Regions from separate parts of the Desulfosediminicola sp. genome, predicted to be linked through region 2. Evidence: riboswitches for the same ligand, from Rfam matches in the RefSeq annotation. Region 2 holds a riboswitch; the other holds the start of a gene.
What was found. Region 2 has a riboswitch for thiamine pyrophosphate ahead of thiC (phosphomethylpyrimidine synthase ThiC). Riboswitches for the same ligand answer to the same signal wherever they lie in the genome.

Region 1 (5,505 bases), on a different contig from region 2:
ATGTCATTGGCTGTATCGGTTGAACTGCCGCCACCGCCACAACCTGTCAGAGTCAAAAGACCCAAGCTGCAGCTAACAACTGAGAAAGCCTGTAAAAGTTTCATATCATATTCTCCCTCTGGTTTATTTGGGTGTTTCTCTTTTTCCACAGTCCTTTTGAGGTATTTGGGGGGCACAAGAGCAGTGGAGGTTTTGGCGGATAATGCTCTCTTTATCTTGTAGTTCGTGTAAATAGCCGTTGATGCTCTTTATAGCAGTTAGGTGTAGTTATATTTATAACAAATTAATGTAGTGTCAATGTAAAATACGGCATACTTGTTAAACGTATTTAAGTTGTTAGGTGACTATCGCTTGAATTGCCTCGAATTGCAGGTGGTTTGATGGTTGTGTAAGTGACGGAAAAATTTTAAAAAAAAATTATATTGCGATTGAACCTCAGATTACGATTTGTGATGGGAGATGAAAAGGGGGGAGGAAGGACTACATCACCGCCAGCTTTGATGGCAACGATTTTACGATGTAATATTCAGCGTATGAAGTGAAGAACATATTGAATTCAATGTTCACACCGTAATCGCCTGCCATCTCACGCCTAACTCCTGACCAGCTTTTGCTGAGCTTCAGAGCTAATCTGAAAAATATCAAGAGAGGTATCGCACGACAGGTCGAAAATGTGGTGTGGTTCGTGACATGTATTATGGGTCTATTATCAGAAAGGCTCTGGATAATCGAAATTGGGTCCATTGGCGTCATACCGTCAGATTCGAAATGTGAGACACCCGGAGCCAAAGCTGGTTTCTGGCAATTGAGGACAAGACTCGGTAAAAAAGACCGTTGAAATAATTTTTCTTTACTGCATCATTACCGGTGTTACTCCTCCTCCGGAGTGGCTCTAGGTAATGTAATATGTCAATCTCATGGTATTATTTCTCGATATAGGCTGGTGGCAGGGAATTGCAGTGTTTTATCAAATGTGCACTAGCCGACTCTGCCACTGGGGTATGACAAATGCCTGCTGGACATGAGTGAAAGCGTTTTTAATGTTAGGCTATGTGGGCAAGCTTTTGCTCTTTCGTGATAATAGCAAGATGGGACTTGTCGAGACGTCAGTCCTCTACATCTATTTCGAGAAGTCATTTCAAATGAAAGTAGTGCTAAATTATGGAGGCAGGATATGGGTATTCTCTCTTGGGTTTTCCTTGGCCTGGTTGTGGGCTTGTTAGCGAAATTTATTATGCCGGGGGCTGATCCCGGTGGCTTTATTGTAACAATTATTATCGGAATTGTAGGTGCCTTTGTGGGTGGCTTCATTTCAACCAGGCTTGGCTTCGGCACCGTAACCGGTTTCAACTTCTCCAGCTTGCTCATAGCTACTGGTGGTGCCGTTTTATTACTTTTAGGGTACCGAATGATAAAAAAATAGCTTGTCGTAGTTGCCGGTTCATTCACACATAAATGTGATGCCCCACGCCTCACTCCCGGCCGGTGGTTCCTGGTTCTCAGAGGTAATCAGAAAACATTTTGATGTATATACAGGCCCTTTATCAATATTATGATAAAGGGCCTGTTTTCTTTGTAGTTATAATTTAGAAAATTTTATGCGTTACAATTCAGAGAGAGTTGGAGGAGCCATGGATCCATATCCATGGCCCATTTTGGGTTAAAATTTTAAGTTTGTTGAATCAAATAATTGTAAGCCAGCCCAATTTCGCTCATCAATTTGTGTCAGTTTTTTTCGTGCTTTCTTTTGCTCTATACAGTAATAAACAAGCTACATTTCAAAGAACAGGGGTGCCCGTGGATTACGAGCTGAGATTATACCCTTAACCTGATCCGGGTAATGCCGGCGTAGGGAATCATTGTTTTTCTCCACCTCCTCCCCCCCCCTCGATTTGAATTGTGTTGGTCTCTGTTTTTCGCCTTTTGCGGCAAAGTTTGTAAGCTATATACATTCAGCACAATGAATAAGAGTAAATCATGCACGTTGTAATTAATGATCAGAAGTATGCGCTGGCCGAAGAGGCCACCGTAAAGGATGCTCTGCAATTGCTGAATATGACGGAAGAAGGTCTCGCAGTAGCCGTCAACTATGCAGTTATCCCTAAGAATAATTGGCCAGTCCATGCGCTGTCTGACGGCGATGTAGTAATGCTTGTTATGGCGACTCAGGGGGGCTGAGATGAAACTGCTGGTTATTTCCACTCCCGGTTTTGATGGTGCGGAGACAGAGACAATTAACGCATTATTTTCAGCAGGCCTTGAGATTTTACACCTGCGTAAACCTGGGTGGAGTAATCTTCAGATGGCTGAGTTGCTGGATGGGATTGATCCGGCTCACCACCCCAGGATAATGATCCATTCCAATTATGATTTGTTGGAAAAATACCAGCTTCGCGGAGCTCATCTTCCCTCCAGATCGATCCATCCGTGTAGTACCACGCCTGCTTACAGTCGCAGCAGGTCCTGCCATTCCATAGAAGAAGTCGAGTGTTTGACCGGAATCTATGAATATCTCTTTATCAGCCCGGTTTTTGATTCGGTGTCCAAGCAGGGGTATCTGTCGGCAGTTTCTGTTGATGAACTGCACAACTGTACGAACAGTTCCGGCAGAAGACTGGTTGCCCTGGGGGGCATAACTGCACAAAAGCTTCCTGAACTTTCCTCCAGTATTTGCTGGGGTGCTGCCGCTCTTGGCACTATCTGGCAGCATGAAGGAGTGGTCGAGCGGGTAAGTTCTTTTTGCGATTTGCAGAAGATTGCCGACCGAATCTGAGCCACGATTCTGTCTGGTCGCCACGATTAGAGTACCTTAAATTCCTTATAAAAATAGAATTATTATGATTGCTGGAAAAATTCAGTTTATTACAGACCCACGCCCTGATTCCAATCTTGCGGAGCAGGCTGAGGTCGTTTGTCGCGCAGGGATAGATTGGTTGCAGTTTCGTTTTAAAGATGCCGATCGGGATGAGAAGCTTTCAGTAGGTAAGGAGGTGGCCGCAATTTGCCGCAGTTTCAAGGCAACATTTATGGTCAACGACGACATTGAGCTGGCTGCGGAACTTGGTGCCGACGGCGTTCACCTCGGCCTGAATGATGGTGAGCCTCAAATGGCCAGGGATTTGCTCGGTAGCTCGGCGATCATTGGCGGGACATGCAATACTTTTGCAGATATTGAGCTGAGACACAAGCAAGGCGTCGATTATATCGGGCTTGGGCCGTATCGATTTACCTCGACCAAAAAGAATCTGAGCCCGACTCTTGGGCTTGAGGGGTATCGGACCATAATACAGGAATGCCGGCAGCGGGGGATTACAACTCCAATTGTCGCCATTGGCGGAATTGCGGTTGAAGATATCGCACCGCTTATTTTTTCAGGTGTCCATGGTGTTGCCATTTCATCACTCATTCTTGATGCCGAAAATCCCCAGAGCAGGATAGCTGCCATCAGGCAACAGGTCCTGTAGATTCTCTCATTATTACCTGTAATCCCAAAACTATATTCGCATATCCTGCGTTGTTACTATCTAAATCAGGAGAAGAATCGTGAGTGGAAGTTCTTTGAAAATAGCAGATCGCATATTTGAGTCCCGTCTTTTTACGGGAACCGGCAAATTCGCTTCAAACAATCTGATGCGCAATGCCATCATCGCGTCGGAGAGTGAGTTGGTGACGGTGGCGCTGAAGCGTGTCGATCTGGCCGATAGCAATGATGATATTTTGCGTCATCTCGATCATCCGAGGCTTCAGTTGCTGCCAAATACTTCTGGCGTGCGTAATGCCAGGGAGGCAGTTTTTGTGGCCCAGATGGCGAGAGAGGCACTTGGTACCAATTGGCTGAAACTGGAAATTCACCCCGATCCTAAATACCTGCTGCCTGATCCGGTTGAGACGCTTCTGGCTACCGAGGAGTTGGTAAAACAGGGGTTCATCGTTATGCCATATATCCAGGCAGATCCTGTTCTCTGCAAGAGGCTGGAAGAGGCCGGGGCGGCAACGGTGATGCCCTTGGGAGCACCAATTGGCACCAATAAAGGTATCCAGACTGCAGAGATGTTGAAAATCATTATCGAGCAATCACAGGTGCCGGTTGTGGTTGATGCGGGAATAGGGGCTCCATCCCATGCCGCGTATGCAATGGAGCTTGGTGCCGATGCTGTATTGGTCAATACCGCAATTGCCGTTTCACCCAACCCGGTGCAGATGGGACAAGCTTTTAAAATGGCGGTTGAAGCCGGTCGTATGGCATATGAAGCGAGACTGGCAGAGGTACGCGACAATGCCGAGGCGAGCAGTCCCTTAACTGCGTTTCTTGATAATGAGTAAGGGGGTGTTATGAGTTTTTATGATGAATTAATCCGCCATGACTGGCAGGCAACCAGCGATTCAATTGTTGCTAAAACGGAAAGTGATGTGCGGGGAGCCCTGGCCAAAGAACGTCTTGGGCTTGATGATTTTAAGGCTCTGATCTCCCCTGCGGCGGCGCCATTTCTCGAAGAGATGGCCCAGCGCTCGATGCAGCTTACCCAGAAAAGATTTGGTAAAACCATCCAGCTCTATATTCCGCTCTATCTTTCCAACTACTGTACTAACGGTTGTGTCTACTGTGGTTTCAATTGCAAGACCGCCATAGGTAGAAAGAAATTGAATATGGAGGAAATCGGACAGGAAATTAAGGCCATAAAGAAGCTTGGATATTCCCATATTCTGCTGGTCAGTGGCGAGGCGCCCCAGGTTGCGGACGCCGATTATTTTCTTAAAGTGCTCAGGGAAATTGGTGATGATTTTTCCCAGTTGGCAATTGAAGTGCAGCCGCTTCAGCAGCACGAATATGAAAAGCTGGCAGCAGCAGGTCTGAATTTTGTCTGTATCTACCAGGAGACATACAACCGGGAAAAATACGGCGAATATCACCCTTTCGGCAGTAAGGCGGACTTTCGTTACAGGCTGGAAACTCCCGACAGGCTCGGCAGGGCCAGGATTCACAAAATTGGTTTGGCCTGTCTTCTCGGGCTGGAGGATTGGCGCACCGATTCCTTTTTTACAGCCATGCATCTACATTATCTGGAGAAGACGTACTGGCGAACCCGGTACTCTATTTCCCTTCCCCGGTTGCAGCCGCATGCTGGCGGTTACGAAGCAAATCATCCTATCAATGACAGGCAGATGGTCCAGTTGATCTGTGCATACCGGCTCTTTGCCCCTGAGATGGAAATATCTATTTCCACCCGTGAGGGAAGAAGGTTTCGTGATAATGTGGTTCGGCTGGGGGCTACCTCATTCAGTGCGGGTTCGAGCACCGAGCCCGGTGGTTATGCCAATCCCGGCGGTGAGCTGGAGCAGTTTACCATAGATGATGACAGGAGCCCGGCAGAGGTCGCAGAGATGATTCGAGCCCAGGGGTATGAGCCGGTCTGGAAAGATTGGGATAGCATAATGACAGCTGGTGCAGAGGAGAAGGAATGATATTGTCGGAGCAGGAAAAAGAGAGATATGCCCGTCATATTA
Region 2 (5,505 bases):
CATGGTGGAACGAATTCAGGAGTGCATGGCTGAGGGCAGCCTGCGCCGCGATGATCCGGAGGAGGTCGCCATGTTGCTGCTCTGCACCTGTAACGGCTTTTTCGCCCAGTATGTTTCAAAAAAGGTCGTTGATGTGCCGACGATAATGAAGGAAAAATATTGGCGGATGTATCAGCGCCTGCTGCATGGCTTGAAATAACAAGGATAAAGCGAAAATCGGTTCCATGCCGGAGCAGAGGCATGCTGATTTTTTTTAGCCCACAAAGTTAACGCTTGTTAACCAGTTTATATCAGCGGCTTGTTCATCAGTATCATCTATAACCTGAAGGAGGTATTGCCATGTTGCTCAATAGCGGGAATGCAAAAACCAACCAGGACTCAGCGCAGGATGAGAGTATCCAGGTAACCAGAAACCTGCTCCTGAACCCTAAAACTGTGTCCTACGAGCATCTTGACAGCGAATCCAGGCAACTGGTGCTGAAGACCATCGAGTTTTTTGAGACCAAGGGCAAGGAGCAGCTCAAGCACGATGATCACGAACGGGTCTGGTACGCCGACTTCCTCGAATTCTCGCATCGGGAGCAACTCTTTGCCACATTTCTTACTCCTGCCAAGTTCGGTGATGGAGCAAAACGTTGGGATACGTCCAGGAATTGCGCCATCAACGAGGTTTTGGGCTTTTACGGTTTGAGTTATTGGTACACCTGGCAGGTGACTATTCTTGGTCTTGGCCCCATCTGGATGAGTAACAACGAGGAGATTCAACATAAAACTGCGCGCCTCCTGGGAGAGGGTGAGATTTTTGCTTTCGGCCTCTCGGAAAAAGAGCATGGTGCAGATATCTACACCAGCGACGTCGGGCTTACCCCACAGTCTGATTCGGGCTGGCTGGCGAATGGCTCGAAATATTATATCGGCAACGCCAACGAGGCGGCCCTGGTTTCAACGTTCGGCAAGTTCAATGATTCCGGCGACTATGTCTTTTTCGCAGTCAACTCCCAGCACGAGAACTACGAACTCGTAAAAAATGTCATAAATTCGCAAAATTACGTCGCAGAATACAAGCTGAACGACTACCCCATCAGCGAGAATGACATTCTGGCCAGGGGGCGGGATGCCTGGGATATGGCGCTCAATACTGTCAACGTCGGCAAATTCAACCTCGGCTGGGCCTCAATAGGCATCTGTAGCCACGCCTTCCACGAGGCAATCAACCACGCTGCCAACCGCCATCTTTTCGACCATTACGTCACCGATTTCGTCCATGTTCAGCAGCTTTTTATCGATGCATATGCGCGGCTTACTGCCATGAAGCTTTTTGCTCTCAGGGCCATCGACTACATGCGCGTTGCAGGTAGCGAGGACCGGCGCTATTTGCTCTTTACGCCAATGGTCAAGATGAAGGTGACGACCCAGGGCGAAGATGTCGTCAACGCACTGTGGGACGTTATTGCCGCCAAAGGTTTTGAAAAGGATATGTACTTTGAGATGGCTGCCAGAGATATCAGGGCGCTCCCTAAACTTGAGGGTACCGTTCATGTAAACATGGCGCTTATTATTAAATTCATGGCCAATTATTTTTTCAAGCCGGGCAGCTATAGCGAAACGCCGCGGCAAACTGCGCCGGTAAATGACGATTTTCTTTTCAGGCAGGGGGCGACCAAGGGCCTGGGCAAAACACGCTTTCACGATTATCGCACGATTTACAAAGAGTTCAACTCGCCCAACGTCAAAATTTTCAAAAAGCAAATCAGGCTGTTAAAGATCCTGCTGGTTGTCGGCAAGCCCAGCAAGCAACAGATCAAGGATTTTGATTTTCTGCTCAACCTCGGCGAACTGTTCACCCTCGTGGTGTATGGCCAGTTGATCCTCGAAAACGCCAAGTTGATGAAGATTGACCCGGCACTCATCGACCAGATTTTTGAGGTCATGATCCGGGACTTCTCGAAATTTGCCCTGCAACTTTATACCAAAGGCTCCACCAGCTTCATCCAGCAGAGGATCTGTACCAGGATGGTAAAACGCCCGGCAGTGAACCCGAAGCAGCTGCAGCACATCTGGGAAACGTATGTGTATAGCATGAAAGACCAGTATGAGATGAATCCATGATCTACGGCATAGCCTGATAAAGTGGGGGCAGGTTATCGCCCCACCTTTGTTTGAAGCAGGTGACGATAAAAGCTGGTGCCCGCGCCATTCGAGATCGGCCACGATTACAGTGGTCGATTATTTGTGGGAAAGAACTCTGATTGGACATTTGCTATTTTGTTTTGCAGGCCAGGTTCTTATCCACACCATCCTCAACGCTCTCAAAAATAACGCCTCTCTTATCGCAGAACTGCACATACCAAAAGCTTGACCTGGCGAGGAGCGACTGGTAGTTTCCCGGGAAAATGTTCAATGCAACTGTCCATCAGAAAGAGTTGCATGCTTATTGACCTGGGGGAGTCTTCGGACTGAGAGTTTCGTTTTTCGTAGAATAACGAATCGACCCTTTGAACCTGATCCGGATAATACCGGCGGAGGGAACGGTCGAATCGTCCGCTGCATCCTGCCGCGCCCCGATCGAACCCTTCGATATCTTCACTATGGGGCACAACAATGTATAAAACACAGATGGAACTGGCGCGTGAAGGATACGTGACCGAGGACGTATCGATAGCAGCAGCAGAAGCCGGTCTCGACCCGGAAATACTTCGAGATCGAATCGCTGAAGGGACGGCAATAGTATGCCGGAACAACAGGCGAACGAGCGGAAAGCCGCTGGCGGTAGGGAAGGGAATCCGAACCAGGGTCAACGCTAATATCGGCACCAGTAAAGACGATACCTCCATTGAGAACGAACTTGCCAAGGCAAAAGCAGCAGTAGCCGCAGGTGCTGACGCTATAATGGACCTCTCCACCGGCGGACCGATCGATGAAATCCGGGCGGCAATCATTGCCGAAACCGATATCTGTATCGGTTCCGTTCCTCTTTACCAGGCAGCATGCGACACCGTTGTTCGAAAAGGAAAAGCCATCGTCGATATGAGTGTGGATGATATTTTTGACGGTATCAGGAAACATCTTGAGGACGGCGTCGATTTCATCACCGTTCATTGCGGTGTTACCCGGGCAACACTTGAGAAGATGGACAACGAGGGACGCATCATGGAGGTTGTCTCCCGCGGAGGCTCCTTTACCTGCGCCTGGATGCAGCACAATAATGCGGAAAATCCCCTGTATGAATACTTTGACCGCTTACTGGAATTGGTAAAGCCTTATGACGCAACTCTGTCGCTGGGTGACGGTTTCCGCCCGGGCTGTCTTGCCGATGCAACAGACAGGGCCCAGATCCATGAGCTGTTGACCCTTGGTGAGCTGACGCAGCGTGCCTGGGATGCCGGTATACAGGTGATGATCGAGGGACCTGGCCACGTGCCGCTTGACCAGATCAAGACCAACATCCAGTTACAGAAGAGACTCTGCCATGGTGCGCCGTTCTATGTTCTCGGCCCCCTGGTGACCGATGTCGCACCAGGCTACGATCATATAAGCTGTGCAATCGGCGGCGCTATAGCGGCAAGTGCCGGTGCGGATTTTCTCTGCTATGTAACCCCCAGCGAACATCTCTGTCTGCCGACCATAGAAGATGTGCATGAAGGTGTTATGGCAACCCGTCTGGCGGGTCACGCTGCTGATATCGTAAAAGGTATTCCCGGCGCCATGGAGTGGGACAACAAGATGTCACGGGCCAGAAAAAATCTGGACTGGGAAAAACAGTACGAACTGGCGCTTGATCCAGATCTGGCCAGAAAACGAAGAGGTGCAACAGCAGAGGTGGCAGAAGCCCATGGTGCGTGCACTATGTGTGGTGAATTTTGCGCGTATAAAATGATGGATCAAAGGAAAGAAGCAAGCAAGGCGACGGCCTGCAAGTCAGCTCAATAACAGCGGAAGTACTAGCTTTTTAATGTCATTTTCGGGACAGAGCCGAATGGAGTTCCACTGTTTGGCTCCGACCTTGGTACCAAACAATAAAGCCGCAATCTCAACAGTCTGGGGATTGTTTTTTTTTGTTTTCATCAGTAACCAAAACGAATCGAGTTACAGGGCGCATTTTTTTCCTATTTCCTGCCTGAAGCCAGTATGTACAGCGGTTGTTGGGGGCTACTTTGCATGCTTTGGTGTGAGAAATTGAAAAGAGAGAGTGAAAAAACTTGCAGCCATAAAAAAAATGGTGTAATTTGCCCTCCCCTGTCTGGGGGGTGCAACGTTTTTTTCAGGATAAATCCACGTATTAGTGGAGTTATTTCGACTAATCCTCGGTAGCTCAGTTGGTAGAGCAGGTGGCTGTTAACCACCTTGTCGGCGGTTCGAGTCCGTCCCGGGGAGCCAGTGTCCACTCAGCCCGATTCCGGAATCGGGGTGTTTTTCATATAGGCCAGAGGGGTTTCCCCTGGCCAGCATTGCCGAAAAGGCCGAACATCCAGAGGGTGTTCGGCCTTTTTTGCGTTCTATCTCAGTTCTGGTTGCTGCTTTGAGTCTGGACGTTAAAGCTGTCAAACCTTCTGTGCCTGTTTCTCCTTCACTGTTTCTTTTCAGAATGCCGAAGGGTGCCGCTGAACAATAATAGCTATATTACAGCTGATTGAGCCAAAAGTTTTATTTTTAGGTTCATTGACGTTTCGAGTGAAAATTACCAGAAAATACGGGCAAATGAATTCACATTTTGATAAATATATTACGTGAACGTAAACGGAATGTTTCTAATCAATACCAGTGAGCCGCCATGACCGATACCGACAGAGTACAGTTAGAAGTTCGTGATCACGTTGCGTATGTGACCTTAAACAGACCTGACAAACATAACGGCCTGGATGAAGCGATGTTGAAAGCGATCATCAGTACCGCCCGGACGATTCGTAAGGACCGGTCGATTCGTTGCGTCATCCTGAAAGGTAATGGGCCTTCTTTTTGTGCAGGCCTCGACTTTGGGTATGTGGCGAAAAATCCACTTATGGTGCCGAAATTCTTTGCCAAGCTGCCATGGACGAAAGACAACGTATTCCAGCGCGTTGCCCATGTCTGGCGGGATATGCCAATTCCGGTTATCGCCGCTGTGCATGGCAACTGCTTCGGTGGAGGCATGCAGATCATTCTGGCCTGCGACTATCGTATTGCCACTCCGGAGGCCACACTTTCCATCCTCGAGATGAAGTGGGGGCTGATCCCCGACATGAGCGGCATGGTGACCTTGTCCCGCCTGACCAGGGTCGATATTGCCCAGGAACTGACCATGACCGGCCGTTTCTTCTCAGGAGTTGAAGGGGCGGAATATGGGCTGATCAGTAAGGTGAGTGATGAGCCGTTGGCTGAAGCGGAAGAACTTGCCCGGACAATCTGCGAAAAGAGCCCGGATGCGGTTGCAGCAAGTAAGTTCTTGCTCAAAAAGGCCTGGAAGAAGGACACCAGGATGGCGCTATTTTGGGAAAGGTTGACCCAGTTGCGCCTCTTTATCGGCAA

Region 1: it holds a riboswitch for thiamine pyrophosphate, as region 2 does, so the genes downstream of both, thiS (sulfur carrier protein ThiS) here and thiC (phosphomethylpyrimidine synthase ThiC) in region 2, are expected to answer to the same signal.

Annotation. Positions count from the first base shown of each region.
Region 1 covers NZ_JBLXGE010000006.1:205,392-210,896, reverse strand. The annotation lists gene ACN5NT_RS11985 (transferrin-binding protein-like solute binding protein) at 1-149, opposite strand, end outside; gene ACN5NT_RS11980 (GlsB/YeaQ/YmgE family stress response membrane protein) at 1,175-1,423, shown strand; TPP riboswitch at 1,778-1,872, shown strand; gene thiS (sulfur carrier protein ThiS) at 1,978-2,178, shown strand; gene ACN5NT_RS11970 (thiamine phosphate synthase) at 2,180-2,773, shown strand; gene ACN5NT_RS11965 (thiamine phosphate synthase) at 2,838-3,464, shown strand; gene ACN5NT_RS11960 (thiazole synthase) at 3,544-4,323, shown strand; gene thiH (2-iminoacetate synthase ThiH) at 4,333-5,463, shown strand; gene ACN5NT_RS11950 (HesA/MoeB/ThiF family protein) at 5,460-5,505, shown strand, end outside.
Region 2 covers NZ_JBLXGE010000016.1:12,108-17,612, forward strand. The annotation lists gene ACN5NT_RS21055 (TetR/AcrR family transcriptional regulator) at 1-199, shown strand, start outside; gene ACN5NT_RS21060 (acyl-CoA dehydrogenase) at 340-2,109, shown strand; TPP riboswitch at 2,432-2,546, shown strand; gene thiC (phosphomethylpyrimidine synthase ThiC) at 2,602-3,930, shown strand; tRNA gene ACN5NT_RS21070 (tRNA-Asn) at 4,302-4,377, shown strand; gene ACN5NT_RS21075 (crotonase/enoyl-CoA hydratase family protein) at 4,772-5,505, shown strand, end outside.